One region of the Arthrobacter sp. YD2 genome, then DNA from elsewhere that is predicted to be linked to it. Evidence: predicted binding sites of a transcription regulator. Region 1 holds the regulator's gene; the other holds the start of a gene.
What was found. Region 1 encodes LexA, which represses DNA repair genes until DNA is damaged. Its sites were predicted from a motif close to TCGAACANNTGTTCGA; they were not measured.
Positions count from the first base shown of each region.

Region 2: a site for LexA is predicted at 2,672-2,687, ahead of umuD (translesion error-prone DNA polymerase V autoproteolytic subunit). Genes of this name have one in related genera too.

Region 1 is NZ_JAUHHB010000003.1:34,152-38,564, forward strand. It holds gene QWJ37_RS11230 (histidinol-phosphate transaminase) at 1-1,057, opposite strand, end outside; gene QWJ37_RS11235 (LysM peptidoglycan-binding domain-containing protein) at 1,239-1,604, opposite strand; gene lexA (transcriptional repressor LexA) at 2,091-2,840, shown strand; gene QWJ37_RS11245 (ATP-dependent DNA helicase) at 2,989-4,413, opposite strand, start outside.
Region 2 is NZ_JAUHHB010000002.1:219,176-223,588, forward strand. It holds gene arfB (alternative ribosome rescue aminoacyl-tRNA hydrolase ArfB) at 1-257, opposite strand, end outside; gene QWJ37_RS07630 (hypothetical protein) at 329-775, opposite strand; gene QWJ37_RS07635 (Y-family DNA polymerase) at 929-2,233, opposite strand; gene umuD (translesion error-prone DNA polymerase V autoproteolytic subunit) at 2,226-2,645, opposite strand; gene QWJ37_RS07645 (hypothetical protein) at 2,875-3,021, shown strand; gene QWJ37_RS07650 (TM2 domain-containing protein) at 3,061-3,693, opposite strand; gene QWJ37_RS07655 (NAD-dependent epimerase/dehydratase family protein) at 3,735-4,413, opposite strand, start outside.

The DNA.
Region 1 (4,413 bases):
TTTCAGCTTCCGTGCCGGCCGTGACGCGGAGATGGCCCTCAATGCCGATGTCCCGAACCAGGACGCCGGCTTCCAGCAGGCCTTCCCAGATAGCGCGGGGGTTCTCCATGCCGCCGAAGAGCACGAAGTTTGCGTCCGAGGGTGCGGGGGCCAGTCCGAGGTCCGTCAGCTCCCGCACGATCCGGTCACGCTGGGCTTTGATGTCCTCCACATTGGACAGGAGGGCATCGGCATGGGTCAGCGCGGCGTTGGCCGTGGCCTGGGTGATGGCCGAGAGGTGGTAGGGCAGCCGGACCAGGCGCAGGGCATCCGCAATCTGGGGTGCTGCAGCCAGGTATCCGATCCGAGCCCCGGCCAGGGCAAAGGCCTTGGACATGGTGCGGGAAATGATCAGGCGTTCCCGTCCCGGCAGCAGCTGCAGGGCGCTGGGGGTATCGGCGTGGGAGAACTCGGCGTAGGCCTCATCAACCACCACGATGGCGTTGGACGCTTCGCCCGCTTCGTAGGCGGCTTCGATGACGTCCAGGCCAAGGGCCGTTCCCGTGGGATTGTTCGGCGTGCACAAAATGATGATGTTCGGTGCCTGGGCACGAATCTGCGCGCCGGCCGATTCCGGGGTCAGGGAGAAATCCGCTTCCCGTGTGCCGGTGACGTAGGCGGTGCCGGTACCGCTGGCTAGCAACGGGTACATGGAGTAGGTGGGCGGGAAGCTCATTGCCGTCCGGCCGGGACCGCCGAAAGCCTGCAGGATCTGCTGGAGAACCTCATTGGAACCGTTGCCTGCCCAGATGTTCTCCGGCGCCAGCCCGTGGCCGAGGTACCGTGCCAGGTTTTCCCTCAACTGCGTGAATTCCCGGTCCGGGTAGCGGTTCAGCCCGCCGACGGCGGACTCCACTTCGGCAACGATGGCCCGGCGCACGTGCTCGGGCAGTCCATGGGTGTTTTCGTTGACGTTCAGCAGGATCGGCACATCCAGCTGCGGGGCCCCATAGGGCGTCAGGCCCCTGAGGTCATCGCGCAGGGGAAGTCGGTTCAGGTTTTCCAGCTGTTCACTCACCAGTACAGCTTAAGGCGCTGCGGGGACAGTTCCGGAATCCGGGCCGCCTGCCAGCACTTCTAAGTCCCTCCATGAAGAACGTTCCCTAGGCGGAGACCGGTCCCCTAATAAAGACCAGTCCGCGAGCCTGAGGCAGGGGACGGCTCCCGCATGCAGCACGCAGGAGCCCGGTTCCCGAAGGTCAGCGCGTCACCGGGATGTAGAGCTGGCGGCCGGCCGGCACAGTGGCATCATCCAGGTTGTTCAGTTCCACGATGTCGGCAACTACGGTGCGGGGATCCCGGTCAGGGGCGAATTCCGTGGCGAGAGACCACAGGGATTCCCCGTTCGAAACGCTCACCTGGATAGTGCGGGTCTGCTCCGGGGAGTTGCCCGAGGCCATGGCCGGTGCGGTGAAGAATCCAATGAAGACCAGCAGGGCGGCCGAGGTCAGCATCAGCGGTGCTCCGACCAGGAGAAGCCGGCCCCGGCGGGTGAGGCGCAGAGGCGCCTGGGACAAAGCGGGTGCGGCTGCAGAAGGAACAGCGGGAAGTACGTGTACTGACATGTCAATACCTTTCCGGTCCGAAGCGCAGAGCTGCCGCCGTCCGCCCGCAATAAGCACGGGAGGAAACACTGCGGCTCGAAACTGCATTCGAACATCTGGTGGAGCCACCGAGGTGTCGGCAGCCCGGACTCGAACGTATGTTCTAAGTTGTACTCGAACATTTCTAGCACCTATCTACGAACAATGTCGAGACTCGCTCGAATATATGTTTGATAAACGTGCTGCGCTCCCCTAGCGTTGAACCCATCGGAAGCGGCTGGAACCAACTAACCATCCGCCTCTGACAAAACGGCCGGGACCGGACAAAGACCGGGCTGCAGCACCGCCCGGACAGAACCAGACCGCCAGATTCAAACCGCCAGAACCGCCAGAACCAACCGGCCCGCAACCGCGGGCCGTCCGTGAAGGGAAGCCGACGTGGCCCGCAGGACTGTTTCCAATGGCAGCACCCCTCCCCCTGCCGCGCCGGCAGGCCGCTCCAAGGGCCTGACTGCGCGCCAGACCAAGATCCTGGAAACCATCCAGCGTTCGGTTAGCACCAACGGCTACCCGCCGTCCATGCGCGAAATAGGCGACATTGTCGGTCTGGCGAGCCTTTCCAGCGTCACCCACCAGCTGACCCAGCTGGAGAAACTCGGTTACATCCGCCGCGACCCCAAGCGCCCCCGGGCCATGGAGATCCTGGTTCCGCTGCTGCTGCGCGATGCCGGGTCCTCCCGCAACGGCGAGGCCGCCGGCACTGAGTCCGCAGGCACCTCCGGTTCCGGCAATGCCGGCACACGTCAAAGCTCCGCGCAGGACGGGTCCGCTACCGGCGTGGCCGGCTCAGGCAGCGCGGTGGCAGACCTCACCACGGCAATCGACACTGCCATGGTGCCCCTGGTGGGACGGATCGCCGCAGGCGGGCCCATCCTTGCCGACCAGCAGGTTGAAGAAGTGGTTCCCCTGCCCCGCCAACTCGTGGGTCACGGTGACCTGTTTATGCTCCGGGTTGCCGGTGACTCCATGGTCGATGCGGCCATTTGCGACGGCGACTGGGTGGTGGTGCGGCGCCAGCCCACCGCCGAGAACGGCGACATCGTCGCAGCCCTGCTGGAGGACGAGGCCACGGTCAAGACGTTCCGCCAGCGCAACGGGCACACCTGGCTGCTGCCGCAGAACACGCGCTACGAACCGATTCTGGGCGACGAAGCGACCATCATGGGCAAAGTCGTATCGGTTATGCGTTCCCTCTAAGCTCCAGACCGAAATGCCCACAGGGACTAAACAGCAGTGCCCCGGCTACCGGCCGGGGCACTGCTGGTTAACGGCTCTGCTGTTGAACGGCTCTGCTGTTTGACGGCACGTGTTTATCCGTGCGCGCATATCGACTGGTCCGGCCGGGTCAGCTCCCGGCGTCCGCCGGCTGCCCGGCGAGCCGCTGCAGTGCCTGCAGGACCACGGCCCGGTCGGTCGTGGCCCAGAAGGGCGGCAGGGCTGCCCGCAGGAAGCTGCCGTACCGGGCGGTGGCCAGGCGGGAATCAAGCACCGCCACCACGCCTTTGTCGCCGGAAGCCCGGATCAGCCGACCGGCGCCCTGCGCCAGCCGCACGGCGGCGTGGGTGGCGGAAACGCTCATAAAGCCGTTGCCGCCCGCCTTGGCCACGGCACGGGTGCGCGCAGTCATCAGCGGATCGTCCGGGCGCGGGAACGGGATCCGGTCCATAATCACCAGCCGGCAGGAGGCTCCCGGGACGTCAACGCCCTGCCAGAGGGACATGGTGCCGAACAGACAGGTCTCGTCGTCCTCCGCGAACTGTTTGACCAGGGCGGACATGGTGGATTCGCCCTGGCACAGGATGGGGAAATCCACGCGGGAACGCAGTGCCTCGGCGGCTTCCTCGGCGGCCCGGCGGGAGGAGAACAGGCCCAGCGCACCGCCTCCGGAGGCCTTGATCAGGGCCTCAATCTCGTCGAGCTGTTCCGGCGAGGTTCCGCGTCCCGGTTTGGGCAGGTCCTTCGCCACGTACAGCACACCCTGGCGGGGGTAGTCGAAGGGGCTGCCGACGTCGGTGCCCGTCCATTTCGGGGCACCGGCACCCAGGAGTCCCAGCGCGCCGGCCACGGGGCCGAACTCGGCGCCGATGGCAAGGGTCGCCGAGGTCAGGACCACGGTATGCCCGTCGAAGAGTCCCTCCCGCAGCCGCCCTGCCACGGACAACGGGGCCACGTTGATGACGGGCGGCGAATCCTCTTCGGGTGCGGTGTAGCCGGTGCCGGGCGCGAAAGTGCTCGTCCGCGATGCCCAGACGACCTCGCCGGAATTGCCGGCATCGAGGATGCGTTCGCACATTTCCTGCACGGCCAGCAACCGTGAGCGGGCCATCTGCCGCCCGCCGTCCACTGCATCCGGCCCTTCGGGTTTGGAATCCGACAGCGCCGTCCGGGTGGATTCGCGGACATGGCCGAGCACCAGTTCCTGGTCCTCGGACAGGCCGGCGGCCAGCAGGCCCGAGGGTACCGGCGCGAAGACCTGGTCGAAGGCACGCCCGGCCGCTGCAAGAGGCTCAAGGCTGGCGGAGGTGTGTTTGCGGGCGGCCGCTACCGCTGCGGAGATGATGGTGCCGGAGAGCTGTCCGGTGACGGCTCCCGTGACGCGGTCCTGGAGTTCGTGCGCTTCGTCAATGACCACTACGTCGTAGTCGGGCAGCACGGCCAGGCCTTCGAAGGCGGCAATGGCAAGCATGGCGTGGTTGGTGATCACCAGGTCAGCTACTGCCGCCTTGGCCCGCGCGCGTTCGCTGAAGCACTCTTCGGCCACCGGGCATTT
Region 2 (4,413 bases), on a different contig from region 1:
TCGCGGTTGCGCAGCTGCGAGCGCTGTTCCGACGCCGTCACGGTGAGTACGCCGGCAACCAGCCGGTTCTGCAGGCGCCCGAGCAGCATCCCGCGCTGTTCCTCCGTAAGCACCGCCGACCCGGCAACATTCCACAACAGCTCAACCCGGCTGTCGGAGGTGTTCACGTGCTGGCCGCCCGGACCCGAGGAGCGGGAGAAGCGCCAGGTGAGCTCCGCTGCCGGGATTGTGAGCGCAGGCGATACCACCAGATCCATGGTTACAGCCTCGCATGGAACCGGCCGTACCCGGATATCAGCCGTCCCGGGATATCAAGCGGCCGGCAGCATCATTGGCGCAGGAACAGCACCCCGGCGAGGAGGATGCAGGCCATCCCGGAGAGGACCAGTGCCCACAGCAGTGCCCTTACGGGTTTGCGTCCTTTCCGGGTCAGCACATACACCATGGCGGACGCGCCAAAGCCGATGCCCGCAGCCGCGAGAAGGAAAAAGCCCGGGGGAGGGGCCGGGGCCGCCGGACTGTCCGTCGCCAGGACTCCGGTGACCGAGAGGACAAAGAACACTGCGCCCAGCGCCATGCCGCCCAGCAGGGGAGCCGTGAGCCTGCCCGGCCGTGCCGCGGGTTCGCCCATGATGCGGTTGGCCCGCTGCGTTCCGTGGAGGGCTTCCTGCCCCGCAAAGAAACCCCGGGCCAGCGCCTCGCGTTTCCTGAAGCCGATGAAGCAGAGCAGCATAACTACCGGGCCGATGACGGCGCCGGGCCAGAATACTTCCATGTGAACCCCCGGGACGGCTGCGAGACAGGAGCCGGCGGGCGGATGGAGTCCGCCCTGCTCCTGAGTCGGCAGGCTACCCCGCCGGGCCATGGGCTGTCAGCGGCACTCAGTCAGGAAGACTACCTATGCGGCTGGGAGGGCGCAGGTATCCGCTCAGTTCGCCTTCACTACCGGCAGCTCGCTCCACTCGGTGGTGTAGCGCGGGGAGGAGTATTTGCGGGACATGGTCCATTCGGGTTTGGCGGTTGCCATCCCGGCGATGCCCAGGCCGATGCTCGCCGCCCCGTATTTGTCCGTGACCCGGCCCAGCAGCTCGCCCAGGTTCCGGCGTTCCTGGGCGGAGACGAATTCCTCGAAGAGCGGCTGCGCTCCGGCGGCCTCCAACCCGCTGAGCATCACCCCGGCCTTGGTGTACGGCACGCCTTCGACCACCTGGGCGTCCAGAGCGTTGACCGCGGCCCGGCTGAGCAGGACCGGGTCCGACGTCGGGGCGGCCAGCCGGACGGTGGCGGACGGGAAGGACGCAGCGGAGGTGCTGAAGTGCGAGGTTCCCGCATAGGCGGTCAGAACGGAGGCCTGCTGGCCTTCCCGCTCCAGCCGCGCTGCGGCCTGCTGCGCGTAGATACTCATTACCTGGCGCATATCCGCCAGGGTGGTCACGGGCGTGGAAAAGCTGCGGGAGAAGATGAGCTGCTTGCGGTCCGCGCGTTCGTCGAGCGGGATGCAGGAGATCCCGTTGAGTTCGAGCACCGTGCGCTGCAGGATCACCGAGAATTTGCGCCGGATCATTGCCGGGTCTGCCGCCCGCAGGTCCGCCACGGACTCGATTCCCAGTGCCGCGAGCCGGACCCCCAGCCGGGAGCCCACACCCCACAGGCCGGTCACCGGTACCCGGGACATGATGGTGTCCACGACGGCGGGGTCCATGGTGTCCAGGTTGCACACGCCCTGCAGGTGCCGGTTCTGTTTGGCGATCCGGTTGGCGAACTTGGCCAGGGTTTTGGTGCTGCCGATGCCCACGCAGACGGGCAGGCCGGTGTGCCGGGCGACGGCGGCGCGGATGGTCGCACCCTGGGCGTCCAGTTCGGCGGGGGTGCCGGCCAGGCCAAGGAAGGACTCGTCAATGGAGTAGACCTCCTGCCAGAGGGCATAACGGCCCAGCAGTTCCATCACCCGCGAGCTCAGGTCGCCATAGAGCTCGTAATTGCTGGAGCGCTGGATCAGGCCCGCCTGCGGGGCGGATTCGGCGAGCTGGAACCAGGGGGTCCCGGTCTTGATGCCCAGGGCCTTGGCTTCATCCGAGCGGGCCACCACGCAGCCGTCATTGTTGGAGAGCACCACCACGGGCACGCCGGCAAGCTTCGGGTCGAAGGCGCGCTCGCAGGAGACGTAGAAACTGTTCACGTCCACCAAGGCAATCCGTTCGCCGGAAGCGGCCGTCCCGGGCGCGTCAGACATGGTGCAGGCAGCGCGTCACAACGCCCCATACCGAGAGTTCGGACGGTTCCGCCACCTCGATGTCCGCATACCCCGGGCTGTCCGCCCGCAGCAGGATCCGGCCGCCGTCCAGCAGCAGCCGGCGTACCGCCAGCTCACCGTTCACCACGGCAACCACGACGGCGCCGTCCCGCGGAGTGAGTGAGCGGTCCACGATCAGTTCATCTCCGCTGCAGATACCGGTGCCCGCCATTGAATCGCCGTCCACCCGCACCACGTAGGTGGAAGTGGGGTCGCGAATGAGGTGCCGGTTGAGGTCTATCCGGCCGTCGAAATAGTCGCGGGCGGGGCTGGGGAAGCCGGCTGCCGTTGCGGCGTCGGACTCCGCCGGCGGTGTTGTCCTGCGGGAACGGTCTGCTGAAAACACCGCCATGTATCCGCCTTCCCGCCGGGCTGCACTAGAACAAACGTTCGAATGTCCAGACTAGCACCGCCGACGTCGGGGCGGGGGCAGCGGTGGCGGTCCGGCAGCCGGGCGGGTCCGTCTTCGGGTATCCGTGCCGCTGATTGGCAGGCTTACCCGGCCGGAGCACACTGCCGGGTGACGCAGCTGACGGACGTTCCGTCAGGAAGGGGCCAATGGCGGCTATACGATTTAAGCCATGATCATTGAGGTACAGATCCCGCCGAAGCTGGGACGGGAACTGGAGGAACTGGCCGAGGAACAGGGGGTGCCGGTCGAAACGCTGGTGGTCAACGGAGCCCGCCTGCTGCTGGAGCACCGCTACCGCCGTAACATGCAGGGCTGACTGTCCCGCCGTCGTCGGACGGGACAGTCCTGCGTCGCGTTATCCCTTGAGCGGGATGCCGCGTGCATCCGTGCGGAAGGGCTGGGCGTTGCAGAGGATCATGATGCCTTCCACAAATCCCCAGACGCCGGCAAAGCCGCCGGTGAACACGGTCGCCACCACCTGGGCTGCGCCGATGCCGGAGTTGCCCAGGTAAAAGCGGTGCACCCCGAAGGCGCCGAGGAATACGCCCAGCAGACCGGCAACCACCCGGGACTTCTGGGACGGGTAACCCTGTGCATAGGGTCCCTGCCCGTACGGGGCGGGACCGAACTGGTTCTGGCCGTATCCGGGCTGCGGGTGGTGCTGCCCGGGGCCGGGGTAGTTCTGGACCTGGTTCGGGTAGGCCTGCGGGGGCTGGCCGCCGGGATAGCCGGGGTATTGCGGCGGCGTCTGGTGCTGGCCGGGGTAGGCATGGCCCTGCTGCTGGCCCGGGTACTGCTGGGCCGGATACTGGCCCTGCTGCTGGTTCGGGTACTGCTGATACGGTGCCTGCTGCGGGGCCGGGGACTCCGGAGGCCGCGGTGCCGGCCGCGGTTCGTTGGACTGCGGGTAGGCGTACTGGTCGCCGTCGGGACCGGAATTGGAACGTGCTCCGTCACCCAGTCCCGCAAACGGGTTTTTATCCGACATGCTGTTGCCTTTCATTTGGCCTCTTGCAGGCACTCTAACAGTCAAACACCGGTTGCCGGCGACTTCTTCCGCCGCTTGCCGTCGGCCGCGCCGGCGCCGGCCCACGCAGCCAGGCGGTCGCTGACATCCATCCAGCCCGCGTCCGGAACCTGCGCCTGCGGATGGGCGTCATACCAGCCCAGGATTTCGCGGGCGCCGGCAGCAAAGGGAATGGCCGCACAGTACTGGGGAACCAGGGCCTTGATCTTGGTGTTGTCGAAGACGGAGGAATGGCTTTTGTCTCCCAGCAGTCCCGGGCCGCGCCCCGGATCATGGGCCGCGATGGTCTCGGACGCCACGTGCACCAGCTGCGGTTCCGGCACCCCCGCCGCTGAGGCCAGGGTGCGGTAGACGGCATCCCACGGCAGGAACTCATCGGAGGTGATGGTGAAGCTCTCCCCGACGGCGGCAGGCCGGCCCAACAGTCCGACGAACCCCGTGGCAAAGTCCCGGCTGTGCGTCAGCGTCCACAGGGACGTGCCGTCACCGTGCACCAGAACCGGCAGCCCCGCCCGCATCCGGTGGATATCGGCCCAGCCGCCGATCAGCGGCACCTTGGTCGCGTCATAGGTATGTGAAGGGCGCACGATGGTTCCCGGGAACCCCTCCGCACGGTAAGCCTCCACCAGGACATCCTCACCGGCGATCTTGTCCCGGGAGTACTGCCAGAACGGATTACGC